Regions from separate parts of the Sphingobium xenophagum genome, predicted to be linked through region 2. Evidence: predicted binding sites of a transcription regulator. Region 2 holds the regulator's gene; the other holds the start of a gene.
The links. Region 2 encodes LexA, which represses DNA repair genes until DNA is damaged. Its sites were predicted from a motif close to GTTCCNCNCTTGTTCT; they were not measured.
Positions count from the first base shown of each region.

Region 1: the regulator LexA is predicted to act here: its motif matches at 4,028-4,043, upstream of CJD35_RS05715 (MmcB family DNA repair protein).

Region 1 covers NZ_CP022745.1:1,176,674-1,183,916, forward strand. Annotated here, with positions in the region: gene coaE (dephospho-CoA kinase) at 1-281, shown strand, start outside; gene dnaQ (DNA polymerase III subunit epsilon) at 314-1,015, shown strand; gene hpf (ribosome hibernation-promoting factor, HPF/YfiA family) at 1,091-1,696, shown strand; gene CJD35_RS05695 (PTS sugar transporter subunit IIA) at 1,827-2,294, shown strand; gene CJD35_RS05700 (PaaI family thioesterase) at 2,281-2,751, shown strand; gene CJD35_RS05705 (DUF1491 family protein) at 2,741-3,094, shown strand; gene CJD35_RS05710 (cell wall hydrolase) at 3,272-3,943, shown strand; gene CJD35_RS05715 (MmcB family DNA repair protein) at 4,055-4,549, shown strand; gene CJD35_RS05720 (ankyrin repeat domain-containing protein) at 4,563-5,189, opposite strand; gene CJD35_RS05725 (SCO family protein) at 5,231-5,884, shown strand; gene CJD35_RS05730 (YcgN family cysteine cluster protein) at 5,888-6,313, shown strand; gene CJD35_RS05735 (M48 family metallopeptidase) at 6,294-7,010, shown strand; gene CJD35_RS05740 (hypothetical protein) at 7,015-7,243, shown strand, end outside.
Region 2 covers NZ_CP022745.1:2,930,600-2,937,842, reverse strand. Annotated here, with positions in the region: gene CJD35_RS14330 (citrate synthase) at 1-662, opposite strand, end outside; gene gltX (glutamate--tRNA ligase) at 683-2,155, opposite strand; gene CJD35_RS14320 (ComEC/Rec2 family competence protein) at 2,175-4,313, shown strand; gene lexA (transcriptional repressor LexA) at 4,310-4,981, opposite strand; gene CJD35_RS14310 (molybdopterin molybdotransferase MoeA) at 5,107-6,291, opposite strand; gene moaC (cyclic pyranopterin monophosphate synthase MoaC) at 6,288-6,758, opposite strand; gene trpC (indole-3-glycerol phosphate synthase TrpC) at 6,755-7,243, opposite strand, start outside.

The DNA.
Region 1 (7,243 bases), 1.3 Mb from region 2:
TCGTGATTCTCGATGTACCGCTGCTGTTCGAGACCCATGGGCACAAGCGGCTGGCCGGCGTCATCGTCGTCACCGCGCCGGCGTGGAAACAGCGCAAGCGGGTGCTGGCGCGGCCGGGCATGACGCCCGCCAAATTCCGCCGGATCGTCCATCTCCAGACCCCCGACGCGGAAAAACGGCGGCGGGCCGATCATATCATCCACACCGGCACGACCTTTACCCAGACTCGCGCGCAGGTGCGGCGTCTGGTCGCTTGCCTTGGGGCAAAGATAGGCCGATAAGGGTTTGCCCAAGAGTCGATATGAAGAGGGCGATGCGCGAGATTATTTTCGATACCGAAACGACCGGATTCGATCCGGCCTCCGGCGACCGACTGGTCGAGATCGGCTGCATCGAACTGATCAATCGCGTGCCAAGCGGGCGGACCTTCCATGCCTATTACAACCCGCAGCGCGACATGCCTGCGGCGGCCGAGGCGGTGCATGGCCTGTCGTCGATTTTCCTGAAGGACAAGCCGCTGTTCGCCAGCGGCGTGGACGAACTGCTCGCCTTTCTGGAGGATAGCCCGCTGGTCGCGCATAATGCGCGCTTCGATTTCGGCTTCCTGAACCATGAATTGCGGCTGTGCGGGCGGCCCGACGTGTCGATGACGCGGATGATCGACACGGTGGCGATCGCCCGGACGCTGCATCCGGGCGCTAAGCACAGCCTGGACGCGCTCTGCACCCGATACGGCATCGATCGCAGCCATCGCATCAAGCATGGCGCGCTGCTGGACGCCGAATTGCTGGCGCAGCTTTACATCGAACTGACCGGCGGCCGTCAGATCGGCCTGGGTCTTGCACAGGAGGAGGAAAAAGCAGCCATCGACGGGGAACTTGGCGCTGGCGCCATGGTTCGCCCTGTTCGTCCCGCGCGCGTTTTTGCAGCGAGCGCGGTGGAGCTGGAACGGCATGGCAGGTTCATCGCGACCCTGGACAAGCCGATCTGGCTGGAGGAGGCGCTGGCGGGCTGACACAAAGGCCCGTGTCCGTGCCTCCAGTTTATCCGGGCCGCTTCCTGCGACCCGGCAAGAATAAGGAGAAGGCATATGGATATTCGTGTTTCCGGGCATCAGGTCGACACGGGCGATGCGCTCAAGCAGCATGTCGCAGACCGCATGGAGGCGATGGCCGAGAAATATTTTTCCCGCACGATTTCGGCCCATGTGACCTTTCGACCCGCGCCGCACGGCGCCTTCCACTGCGACATCATCTGTCATGTGATGACCGGCCTGATCCTGAAGGGAGCAGGCGAGGCGCAGGAGGCGCATCCGTCCTTTGACCAGGCGGCGGACCGGATCGAAAAGCAGCTGCGCCGCTATATGCGCCGCCTGAAGGACCGGCACAGCCAAGCCAGTGCGGCCGAAGCGCAGCGGGTCAGCAGCTTGAGCGTCGATGATATTGACGGGGCGGGCTACACCATCTTCGCCTCGCCCGCGGACGAGCAGGAGGAGGTCGAGGATTCCCCGCTGATCGTTGCGGAAACGCGCGTCGATATTCCCGAAGCCAGCGTGTCCGACGCGGTGATGATGCTGGACCTGCGCAACACCAATGCGCTGCTGTTCGTCAATGCCGGCACCGCGGCCTACAACATGGTCTATCGTCGCCATGACGGGACCATCGGTTGGGTCGAACCGCGCATGACGGCGCGCTGAACCAGCCAGTCGCCATGGGCCGCCTGTTGACCTGATGGTGCAGGCGGCTTATGGGGCCGGGCTTTCTATTCCCCGATCACCGCGCATCTAGACCCCAGGCTGAGCGCGGCTCGGCTGGTTCGGACAGACCATGGTTGATTTCCACGACATCGTTTCAGCGGACGCGCTCGCCACCGGCCTGACGGTAAACGGCAAGAAGCAGTTGTTCCAGAAGATCGCGACGCTCGCGGCCTGCGCCTATGGGCTGGACGCCGACGAGGTTGGCGACGCGCTGTTCGAGCGGGAACGGCTGGGTTCGACCGGATTTGGCGGCGGTGTCGCCATTCCCCATGCCAAGATTGCCGGGCTGGACCGAATGTGCGGGCTGGTCGTGCTGCTCGATCCGCCAGTGCCGTTCGATGCGGTCGACGATGCGCCGGTCGACATCGTCTTTGCACTGCTGTCGCCGGTCGATAGCGGAGCGGAACATCTCAAGACGCTGGCGCGGGTGTCGCGCTATCTGCGTGACGATAATCAGGTCGCGCGGTTGCGCGGGGCCAAGTCGGACGCGGCGCTGCACGCGCTGCTGGCCGGTGGCGGGGCGCGTGACGCTGCCTGAGGCAGGCACGCCCGCAAGCGGCGAGACCGCGCATTTCCGTGCGCTGGAAAATCTCTATCGCTCCGCGCCGATCAACCGGCTGTTCCGGTCGGATATCGCGATTCAGGAACCGGGGCGTTGCATCATCGATTTCGATGTCGATGAAAGCCAGTTTCATGCCGCCGGCGCGGTCCACGGCACCGTCTATTTCAAGATGCTGGACGATGCGGCCTTTTACGCGGCCAACAGCCTGGTCAGTGACCGATTCCTGCTGACCACCGCGTTCAACCTGCTGTTCACCAGGCCAATTGCGCCGGGCCGGATTCGGGCCGAGGGACGCTGGATCAGTGGCAAGCGCCGCGTCTATGTGGCCGAGGCCAGCCTGATCGATTCCGATGGCGAGGAGGTCGGGCGCGGCACCGGCACCTTCATGCGGTCGCAATTCCCGCTGTCATCGCTGCCGGGATATGGTGGCTGAGTCGCAGGACGGCGCGCGGCTGACCAGCGCTATCCTGGTCAATGCGCTGGTGCGGCGCACCAATGCGGCTGGCGGCTTTGCCACGATCATCGTCAAGGGCGACGAAACGAGCGGCGTCATATTGGTACAAGTCCTTGAAAAGGGCAAAGAAACTGGTTTGTTCGAGCGTGTATCGAACTTTGCCGGCGGCTATGCGTTGATGCGCTGTGGACCGTCCCTGGAGGATGGCCCGGAGGCGCTCGCCACCTATGTGGCGCGTCGGCGCAGGTCGGACCCCGACCTGTGGATAATCGAACTCGATATCCCGGAAGCAGAACGGTTCGCCGCTGAAACGATCTGCTGATCGTTGACTTAGTGCAATGGTCCGTGCAGAGGCCCCGCCAACGCTGAACGCGCAGGTTGCTGCATTCGTCCAAGGGGGGCGGATTTGGTAAACACGCAGACGGGGGGCGGCCAGACGTCAAGGAATATGGGTATAAGACGACGTCCAAGGCCAAGAACCGCACGTTTTTGAGTCATAATGAGTTTTCGATTGAGGGCCGCGATCATCGTGGCATTTGCGCTGTCCGCTACAGCGGCCGTGACCGCTTCCGACATGTCGATCGCCGGTGAGTCGATCCATTCGGTAGCGTCCCTGTCCAGCGGCGACGCGCTGACGACAGCGCCTGCGGCCGCACAGAAGCCCGCAATCACTTTTGCCGCGCCGCGCGAAATCGTGCAGCCGCTGGCTTCGGCCTCCAAGGCCGATCTGACCTATTCCACCGAATCCGACATGCAGGCGAGCAGCCTGGCCGCGCTGGTCGACGCCCATGGCGACGCCGAAGCCGTGGACGGCGACATGAAATGCCTGGCCGGAGCGGTCTATTTCGAATCCAAGGGCGAAAGCCTGGAAGGCCAGCTGGCCGTGGCACGGGTGATCATCAACCGCGCCAAATCGGGCCGCTTTGCCGACAGCCTGTGCGGCGTCGTCTATCAGCCCAGCCAGTTCAGCTTCGTGCGCGGGCACGGGATGCCGCCGATCCGCATCGAAAGCAACGCCTGGCGCGAGGCCGTCGCCATCGCCCAGATCGCCATGGACGACAGCTGGAACAGCCGGGCCGAAGGCGCCCTTTTCTTCCACGCCCGCCGCGTTTCGCCGGGCTGGGACAAGGCCAAGCTGGCGATGATCGACAATCATATCTTCTATCGTTGAGCGACGGCGCGCGATTGGCGCGCTTCCTTTGGGGTGGATCATGAAAAGGCCGGTTCGGGTTCTACCGAATCGGCCTTTTCTTTTGTTCCTGACTTGTTCTAAAGTCGCGCCATGAGTAGCGCCCCGATCGAAAGCTGTTCCCCATTGACCGACGGCACTGCGCTGGCGGTGGCGCGGGGGACGTTGCGGCTGTTTTTCCGCCACGACATGAGCGGCATAATGGAAGTGCCGCTGCCCAACGGGCGGCGCGCCGACATCATGGCGATCGACGGGGCGGGGCGGCTGACGATCGTGGAGATCAAGTGCAGCCGGGCGGACTTGCTGGGCGACATGAAATGGCCCGATTATTTCGACTATTGCGACCGCTATTATTGGGCAGTGCCGATGGGGTTCGACCTGTCGCTGTTCGACAGTGAATCGCTGTGGCCCGCGCGCACCGGCCTGATCGTCGCGGATCAATATGACGCCGAACTGGTCCGTCCCGCGCCGATCGAGCCATTGGCCGCGGCCCGGCGCAAGGCGGAGACATTACGCTTTGCCCGGCGGGCGGCGCGGCGGCTGACGGCGATCAACGATCCCGATCATGCGGCCGAGATCGGCTGGTAGGCCGGGCTTTAGCTCAGAATACCGGACCCTGCACCGGGCCTTTGGGCGTGGTGCTGGTCTTGGCGGCGGCGAGCGCTTCGGCAAGGCCGGGCGTGCGGTTGTCCCGGTTGGCATAGTCGCGGGCGGACATGCCGGCGATGGAATCGCGCTTGTCGGGATCGGCGCCCTGCGCCACGAGCAGCCGGACCAGCCCCAGATCGCGCAGTTGCACCGCGCGGATCAGCGGGGTTTCGCCGCTGCCATTGGTTTTGTCCACCTGCGCGCCGCGCGCGATCAGCGTGCGTGCCCCCTCTTCGAAACGGCCCTGCACCGCCTTCATCAGCGGGGTGTTGCCTTCATTGTCGGCCAGATTGGGGTTCGCCCCCTTGGCCAGCATGAAGGCGAGCCAGGTGGCGTCGCGCCGGGCGATGATGATGTGCAGCGCGGTCTCACCCGATGTGACGTCACGGCTGTTGACCACGGTGGAGCCGGGCTTTTGCAGCAGGTCGGTGACCTTCTGCCCGTCGGCATCCTTCACGGCCTTCAGGAAATTATAATTGTCGGAAAATTGCGCCTGCGCGGCGACCGGGGACAGCAGCGCCAGCGTCAATGCGGCGGCGCGCCCCAGACCCATCCATGCGCTCAACCCGGTCTTGCTCATCATCTGCCCCGTATCATTTGCAAATCGGCCCATAGCAAGGCATGGCTGGCGGCACCATGAACAAAGCAAAGATTGCGATCGCCCTGCCGCTGCTGGCCCTGCTGGCTGCGTGCAATATGGGGACGGACGGGAACGCATCAAGCGGCGATAGCGCGCAGGGCGAACTGGCGGGCGCGCGGATCGGCGCGCCTTTCACCCTGACCGATCAGGATGGCAAGCCCAGAAGCTGGGACGATTTCAAGGGCCAGTATCGCCTGGTCTATTTCGGTTACACCTATTGCCCGGATGTCTGCCCGGTCGACCTGCAACGCATCATGCAGGCGTTCAGCCAGTTCGAAAAGGCGCAGCCCGCGCTGGCGGCGAAGGTCCAGCCGATCTTCATCAGCGTCGATCCGGCGCGCGATACCCCCGCGGTCCTCAAACCCTATGTCGCGGCTTTCCACCCGCGCCTCATCGGCCTGACCGGCACGCCGGAGCAGATCGCCAGGGTCGCCAAGGATTTCGTCGTCCTCTACAATGTGGACGGTAAGCCGGGGGACAAGGATTATCTGGTCAGCCACAGCCGCACGCCATATCTGTTCGATCCCGACGGCAAGCCGGTTGCGCTGGTCCCGGTCGATGATCCGGGCACGCCGAACGTGGACGAAGGCGCGCCGGACAAGGTGCTGGCTGCCCTCAGGAAATGGGTGAAATAGGGCTTGGACTTCTGGGAAAAGCCTCTCCACACGCTGGATGCCGCCCAGTGGGAGGCATTGTGCGACGGGTGCGGAAAATGCTGCCTGCACAAGGCGGAGGATGAGGATACGGGGCATATCTACCCCACCAATGTCGCCTGCCGCCTGCTCGACCGCCATAGCGGCCAGTGCACCAGCTACAGGAACCGCCGCAAATTCGTGCCCGATTGCGTGCGGCTGACCCCGGCCAAGGTGAAGCAGATCAGCTGGCTGCCGCGCACCTGCGCCTATCGCCTGCGTGAAGCGGGCGAGCCGTTGCCCGACTGGCATTATCTGGTCTGCGGCGACCGGGAAGCGGTGCATCGCGCGCAGGAATCGGTGCGCGGCTGGACCGTGGCGGAGGCGGAAGCGGGCGACCTGGAGAATCATCTTGTCGACCGGGACATCTGATCCCGACGTCGCGATCCTGATCGACGGCGTGGCGATGCCGGTGCGGGTGCGCCGGTCCGCACGGGCGCGCGCCTACCGGCTGACGATCGACGGCGCGCGCGGCGAATTGCGCCTGTCGATGCCGGTGCGGGCGAACCTGAAGCGCGCACTGGGCTGGGCGCAGCAGCATGAAGGCTGGGTGCGTACGCAAATGGCGGCGCAACCGGCGATGACCCTGCTGGACGATGGCGCGACATTTCCGCTGGAGGGACGGGCCGTCCGCATCTGCTGGGTCGAGGGTGCGTCGCGTACGATCCGGCTGGCGGACGACCGGCTGATGCTCGGTGGGGCGGCGGAGTCTGTCAGCGCGCGGGTGCAGCGCTGGCTGGTGGCGCGGGCGCGGGCGGTGCTGGAGACCGAAACGACGGAACTGGCGCGCGAACATGGCCTGATCGTCGCGTCGGTGGGCGTGGGCGATCCGCGCAGCCGCTGGGGCAGTTGCACTTCGTCCGGTGCGATCCGCTATAGCTGGCGGCTGATCCTCTGCCCGCCCGACGTGCGCCGGTCGACCGTGGCGCATGAACTGGCGCATCTGCTGCATATGGATCATAGCGCGGCCTTTCATGCGGCACATGCGCGAATCCTTGGGGCAGACCCCCGGCCTGCGCGGGCGTGGTTGCGCGCCAACGGGGCGGGGCTGCACCGCTATCGGGCCTGAGCCGATGGCGCGCCGGAAACGCTATCTGACCGCCACCATGGCGGACGGCTATGTCAAGACGATCGGGCCGACGGCGGACCCCCTCACCCATTATTGGCGGATCGTCGCGGTGCTGGAAAATGGCAAGACGGAAGTGTTCTGGGGCCATAGCCGTTCCCTGGCCGAGGCGAAGAAGAAGCGTGGGGCAGCGGAGGACGGCGCGCGGATGCGGGGCTGGAAAAGCTATGCGTTCG
Region 2 (7,243 bases):
TCCATGGCGTCCACGATCACTGGATCGGGAACATATTCTTCCGCGGGCACGGAGAAGGTCATGCGCAGGAAGTTGGCCGTATAGGACAGGTCGTTGCGCGGATAGACGAAGGGCTGCCCTACCGAATATTTATACGCCATGGCCGCGATCGTGGGCATCTTGGCGATCAGGCGATGGCTGGCGATCCTTCGCTGCATCGGATCGTTGATGTCGGTCGAGTCATGATAAAAGGCCGACAGCGCGCCGACGACGCCGCACATGATCGCCATCGGATGCGCGTCACGACGGAAGCCGCGATAGAAGGTCGTGAGCTGTTCATTGACCATCGTGTGGCGCGTGATGGTACGGGTGAATTCGTCCAGTTCCTGGCTGGATGGCAGTTCGCCGTTCAGCAGCAGATAGCTGACTTCCATGAAGCTCGATGCTTCGGCCAGCTGGCCGATCGGATAGCCGCGGTGCAGCAGGACGCCTTCGTCACCGTCGATATAGGTCAGGCCGGATTCGCAGCTCGCGGTGGAGGTGAAACCGGGATCATAGGTAAACATGCCGGTGTTGGCGTAAAGCTTGCGCACATCGATGACCTGCGGACCGACCGAACCGTCCATGACGGCATAGTCCTTGGTCTCTCCTCCGACGGTCAAAGTGGCTTTGTTTTCCGACATATTGTTCTCCATTTATGCCATCAGCCAACCGATGCGTGCCCAACATCGGTCAGCCGTTCCAAGCTCCCCTCTTTCCCCAACAGGAAGAGGACATCAAAAATACCCGGCGAGACGGTGCGCCCGGTGAGTGCCGCCCGAAGCGGCTGCGCCACCTTGCCCAGCCCCAGGCCGGCATCCTCCGCCACGCGGCGAATTGCGTCCTCGATCGCTTCGACCGTCCATGTTTGAACTGGTCTCAAAGCGTCGGCTGTCTTGACCAGCAGCGCGCGCGCCGAGTCGTCTAGCAGAGCCAATGCCTTTTCGTCAAAATCCAGTGGGCAATTTTTGAACAGAAATTCGGCGCCCTCGGCAATTTCATTAAGCGTTTTGGCGCGCGGCTTGAGCGAGGGCATCGCGGCCGTCAATAGCGCCAGGCCGGTGTCCGGCAAGGCGCGATCCAGACGGGCGGCGACGCGCGGCGCGACCAGCGCGGCGAGGCGGGCGTCGTCGGCTTCGCGCAGATAATGGCCGTTCAGATTTTCCAGCTTCTTGATGTCGAAGCGCGCGGGCGATCGGCCGACGCCGCTGATGTCGAACAGCTCGATGGCGCGGTCGATCGGGATAATCTCCTCGTCGCCATGACCCCAGCCCAGCCGCAGCAGATAGTTGAGCACCGCTTCGGGGAGCATCCCCATATCGTCACGATAGGCATCCACGCCCAGCGCCCCGTGGCGCTTGGACAATTTCGCGCCGTCCGATCCGTGGATCAGCGGGATATGGGCATAGACCGGCTCGTCCCAACCCATGGCACGGATGATGCAAAGCTGGCGGAAGGCGTTGTTGAGATGATCGTCGCCGCGGATCACATGGGTGACGCCCATGTCATTATCGTCGACGACGACGGCCAGCATATAGGTGGGCGTGCCATCGGACCGTAGCAGGATCATATCGTCCAGCTCGGCATTCTGTACGACAACACGGCCCTGCACCGCGTCCTCGATCACCGTTTCGCCTTCGCGCGGGGCTTTCAGGCGGATGACGAAAGGCGCGCCTTCAGGCGCTTCTTCGGGCGAACGGTCGCGCCAGCGCCCGTCATAACGCATCGGCTGCTTGGCCGCGCGCTGCTGTTCGCGCAGTTCGGCCAGTTCTTCGGGCGTGGCATAGCATTTATAGGCATGGCCGTTCGCCAGCATCGCGTTGGCGACTTCGGCGTGGCGCGGCGTGCGGGCGAATTGAAACACGGCCGGTTCATCACCGCCCAGACCCAGCCAATCCAGCCCGTCGAAAATGGCCGCCACCGCTTCTTCGGTCGAGCGGGCGCGGTCGGTATCCTCGATCCGCAGCAGGAATTTGCCGCCATGGTGACGCGCGAACAGCCAGTTGAACAAAGCGGTGCGCGCGCCGCCAATATGCAGGAACCCGGTTGGCGATGGCGCGAAACGGGTCACTACCGGCTTGTTCATTCCCGTTGCACTTGCCGTCATATTCGCTGACATTCGTCCTGCCTGTTCCATGAATGCGTCGCCCCCTAGCATGGCTTTTGAGCCACGACAAACCTCCCTTTGGTGGGGGGCTGCGGCGTGGTTGCGCGGGGCGTTTTCGCGGGTGGAAAGCTGGCTGGAGACGGAGCGCGAGCAAATTCCCCTGTGGGTGCCAATCGCGCTGGGCGCGGGCATCGCTGCCTGGTTCCTGCTGCCCGACAGGGCCGGCTGGCTGGCCTTTTGCTGTGGTGCGCTGGCGCTCGCTTGCCTGGGGTCGCTGCTGCCCGATGGCGCGCGGCTGCGGCGCATGATCGTGGCGGGCGGGATGCTGGCCTGCATCGGATGCGCGCTGATCTGGGGGAAAGCGGTGCTGTTGGGGCAGCCGCCGTTGGCGCGGGCGGTCTTTACCGTGGTGACGGGTGAAGTGATGGCGGTTCGGGCGGTTCCCGCGCAACAGATGGTGCGCGCCATGCTGCATCCGGTCGACGCGTCAGGCCTGCCAGCCACGATCCGGGTCAACATAGCCGAGGCGGATGTTCCGGCCGGATTGGGCGAGGGGGCGGTGATCCGCTTTCGCGTCCGTTTAATGCCGCCAGCCCCGCCCAGCGTGCCGGGTGGCTATGATTTTGCCGCGCGTGCCTATTTTCAGGGGATTGGCGCTACTGGCAAGGCGCTCAAACCGATTGACGTCCTACGCCCGTCAACCGCGCCGCCGCCGCTGCGGGCGCGCTTGTTCGCGCATATTCGGGAGCAGGTGGATGGGCCGGCGCAGGGCATTGCCGTGGCGCTGGCGACAGGGGACCAGGGCGCGATTGCGGAGGCCGATGCCGAAGCGATGCGCCGTAGTGGGCTTGCCCACCTGCTCTCGATCAGCGGGTTGCATGTGACGGCGCTGATCGGCGCGGTGATTTTCCTGTTGATGCGGGTGATGGCGTTGAGCCAGCGAGCAGCCCTCGACTGGCCGCTGATGCTGATCGCGGCGGCGGGCGGGGCGCTGGCGGGTATCGGTTATACGCTGCTGACCGGGGCGGAGGTGCCGACGCTGCGGTCCTGCATCGCCGCGCTGCTGGTGCTGGGCGGGCTGGCGCTGGGGCGCGACGCGATCACGTTGCGGCTGGTCGCGGTGGGCGCGCTCATCGTCCTGGCCTTCTGGCCCGAAGCGATGACGGGACCGAGTTTCCAGATGAGCTTTGCCGCCGTTACCGCGCTGGTTGCGCTGGCCGAGCATCCGCGGTTTCGCGCCTTGACCAGCGCGCGGGATGAGGGGTGGGCGCGCAGGGCGGGGCGGGTGCTGGCGGCAATGCTGATGACCGGCATTGTCGTCGAACTGGTGCTGATGCCGATCGCGCTGTTCCATTTTCACAAGGCCGGGATGCTGGGGGCGTTCGCCAATCTCGTCGCCATCCCGTTGACTACCTTTGTCGTGATGCCGCTGGAGGCGCTGGCGTTGCTGTTCGATCTTGTCGGACTGGGCGCCCCCTTTTGGTGGATGACCGCGCAGACGCTGAACCTGTTGCTGCTCATCGCCCATGGCGTCGCCGCCAGTCCAATGGCGACAATGCTGACGCCGGCGGTGCCGTCCTGGCTGTTCGCGCTGATGATCGGCGGGCTGCTCTGGTGTCTGTTGTGGCGCAGCGGGTGGCGCTGGCTGGGCCTTGGGCCCGTGGCGATCGGCGTGACCGGCGTGCTTTGGCTATCACCGCCCGATATTCTGGTGACGAGCGATGACCGCCACGTCGCGGTGCGGACATCGACGGGCGGCATGGCACTGCTGCGCGCGGGCGCAGGCGATTATGTGCGTGACACGCTGGCGGAGAGCGCAGGCTATGACGGGCCGATCGAAGCGATGGCGGACCTGCGGCAGGCGCGCTGCTCGACGGATCTGTGCGCAGTGGGGATGCAGGCGGGCGGGCGGCGCTGGCATGTGCTGGCCACCCGCAGCGACATGCTGGTCGAACGGGCCTTGTTCAGCCGGGAATGTGCCGCCGCCGACATCGTCATTGCCGATCGCGCGCTGCCACGTTGGTGCCGCCCGCGCTGGCTGAAGATCGACCGACGGATGCTGGCGCGAACCGGCGGCATTGCCATCGACCTGGACGATGCGCGGGTCAGTACGGTGAAGATGGCGGGCGACGCTCATCCCTGGATCGTCGCACCGCGCCCTCGCCGCAGCCCGTCATGGCGGCCTTAATTATAACGGCGCAGCAGTCCCGCCAGCTTGCCCTGAATTCGCACCTGTCGCGGATCATAGATTTGCGGTTCATAGGCGCTGTTGGCCGGATCGAGCCGGACGCGCTGTCCTTCGCGGCGGAAATATTTAAGCGTCGCTTCCGCATCGTCGATCAGGGCGACGACGATCTGGCCTTCGCGGGCGACATCAGTGCGCTGGATCAGTGCAAAATCGCCGTCGAGAATGCCCGCTTCCATCATCGAATCGCCCGACACTTCCAGCGCATAATGATCGCCAGCCCCCAGCAGCGCGGCGGGGACGGACAGCATATTCTGCCCCTCCATCGCCTCGATCGGGACGCCGGCGGCAATACGGCCATGCAGCGGGATTTCGATGACGTCATTGGCAGCGATCGGCAGGCTGGGCGCCAGTTGCGGCTTGGCCGGAGCAACCGGCGCAGGGACGCGGTGCATGGCGTCGGGGAGCTTCAACACCTCCAGCGCGCGGGCGCGATTGGGCAGGCGGCGGATGAAGCCGCGTTCCTCCAATGCATTGATCAGCCGGTGAATGCCGGACTTGGATCGCAGGTCGAGTGCATCCTTCATCTCCTCGAAAGAAGGGGATACGCCACCTTCCTCCAGCCGGGTCTGGATGAAACTCAGCAATTCCTGCTGCTTGAGGGTCAACATGCCTGCGGTCCTCCATGGAACGTATAAGGAACACATAGGAAACGGAAGGAGGCGAGTCAAGCGAGCAACAACGGACCGGAAGCGGCGCATCCGGCCATGGGGACCGGGTCCAATCGAACGGTCGATCAGTCCGTCAGGGGCAGGATGGTGACGATGTCGCCTGCGGCTGCGATCGATGAACCGGCAGGGCGAACAATCAGGCAGTCGGCCATAGCCATGGCGGCCGTGGCGGCGCTGTCCTGCGACGTGACGGAGACGATCCCGGCCTCCCCCCGATAGGCGCGCAGATAATCGTCGCGATCGCCGGTCGCGGGTAGCGGCGCGGCAAGGCGCGCCTCGCTCAGGCGCGGGAGCGGCGCGGTCGATCCGGCGCGATGGCGCACCAGCGGCAACAGGAACAGCGTCGCGGTGACAAAGGCCGAGACCGGATTGCCCGGCAGGCCCAAAAATACGGCATCGGCAATGGTACCGGCCATTAGCGGCTTGCCCGGCCGCATCCTGATCTTCCAGAAATCGAGCGTACCCCCCGCCTGCACAAAGGCAGGCCGGACCATGTCATGATCGCCGACGGATGCACCGCCGGTAGAGACGATGATGTCCGCCGACGCCGCGCGTTTCAGCGCAGCCGTCATGGCATCAAGATCATCGGGAACGATGCCCAGATCAACGACGTCGCACGGCAGGGTTGCCAGCATCGCCGCCAGCATGGCCGCATTGGAAGAGGGCAGACTGCCCGCCGGGGTCGGCGCGCCGGGGGGCACGAGTTCGTTGCCGGTCGAGATCAGCGCGACCGTGGGGCGGCGGCCGACGGGCAGCCTCCCATGGCCGCCCAGCACGGCGAGCGCGATGCGCGCGGGTGTAAGGGTAGTCCCGGTGGCGAGCAACAGGGCGTTCGTGGCAAAGTCCGACGCGGCCGGGCGTATGTTGCGCCCGACAGGCAGGGGATCGTCGCTGGCGGTCAGTCGGTCGCGCTCGCGGATGGCATTTTCCTGGATCAGGATCGTGTCTGCGCCAGCGGGCAGGGGCGCGCCGGTGAAGATGCGGCAGGCCTGTCCGGGCGCCAGCGGCGCAGGCACAGCGCCGCCAGCCGCGCTTTCGCCAGTGACTTGCCACGGCCCCGGCCATTCAGCGGCACGCACGGCATAGCCGTCCATCGCGGACAGATCGGCCCAGGGCTGGTCGCGAAGCGCCAGTAGGTCGCTGGCCAGCCAGCGTCCGGTGCAGGCGGCGACCGGCGCTGTTTCCGCTGGCAGCGGGCTCGCAAGGGCGAACAGGCGAACCTGCGCCTCGGCGACGGGCAGCAGGCTCATGCCGCGCGCCAGTCGCCCGACTTGCCACCGCTCTTGGCGATCAGGCGGACCTGGCCAATGACCATGCCCTTGTCGAGCGCCTTGGCCATGTCATAGATGGTGAGCAGCGCGACAGAGGCAGCGGTCAGCGCCTCCATTTCCACGCCCGTCTGGCCAGCGGTGCGCGCGGTGGCGGTGACGGTCACGCCGCTTTCGTCCAGATCGAAGTCGATATTCACGCTGCTCAGCGCGATCGGGTGACAAAGCGGGATGAGGTCGGCCGTGCGCTTGGCCGCCATGATCCCTGCGACCCGCGCGACCGCCAGCACGTCGCCCTTCTTGACCAGTCCCTGCGCAATCGCGGCAGCGGCATCGGCGATCATGTCGATCCGGCCGCTGGCGACCGCTTCCCGCGCGGTCACCGCCTTGGCCGACACATCGACCATGCGCGCCGCGCCGTCCGCGTCGAGATGGGTAAGGCCCGTCACGCGCCGGTCAGCAGGCTGCGCGTCGCCGCCTCGACATCGGCCTGCCGCATCAGCGTTTCGCCCACCAGGAAGCAGCGCACGCCATGATCGGCCATGGCGGTCAGGTCGGCATGGCTGCCAAGGCCGCTTTCGGCGACGAAGGTGTAACCGGCAGGCGCCTTGCCCACCAGTTCATAGGTGCGGGCGAAATCGACGCTGAAATCGCGAAGGTCGCGATTGTTGACGCCGATCAGGCGGGATCGCAGCTTGAGCGCGCGCTCCATTTCCGCCTCGTCATGCACTTCGATCAGCGCGTCCATGCCAAGCCCAAGCGCTGCATCCTCAATCTCCGCCATCTGCCCGTCATCAAGGGCGGCGACGATGATCAGGATCGCGTCGGCCCCCAGCGACCGGCTTTCCAAAATCTGCCAGGGATCGACGATGAAATCCTTGCGCAGTACGGGAAGCGCGCAGGCGGAGCGGGCCGCCATCAGATAATCGTCATG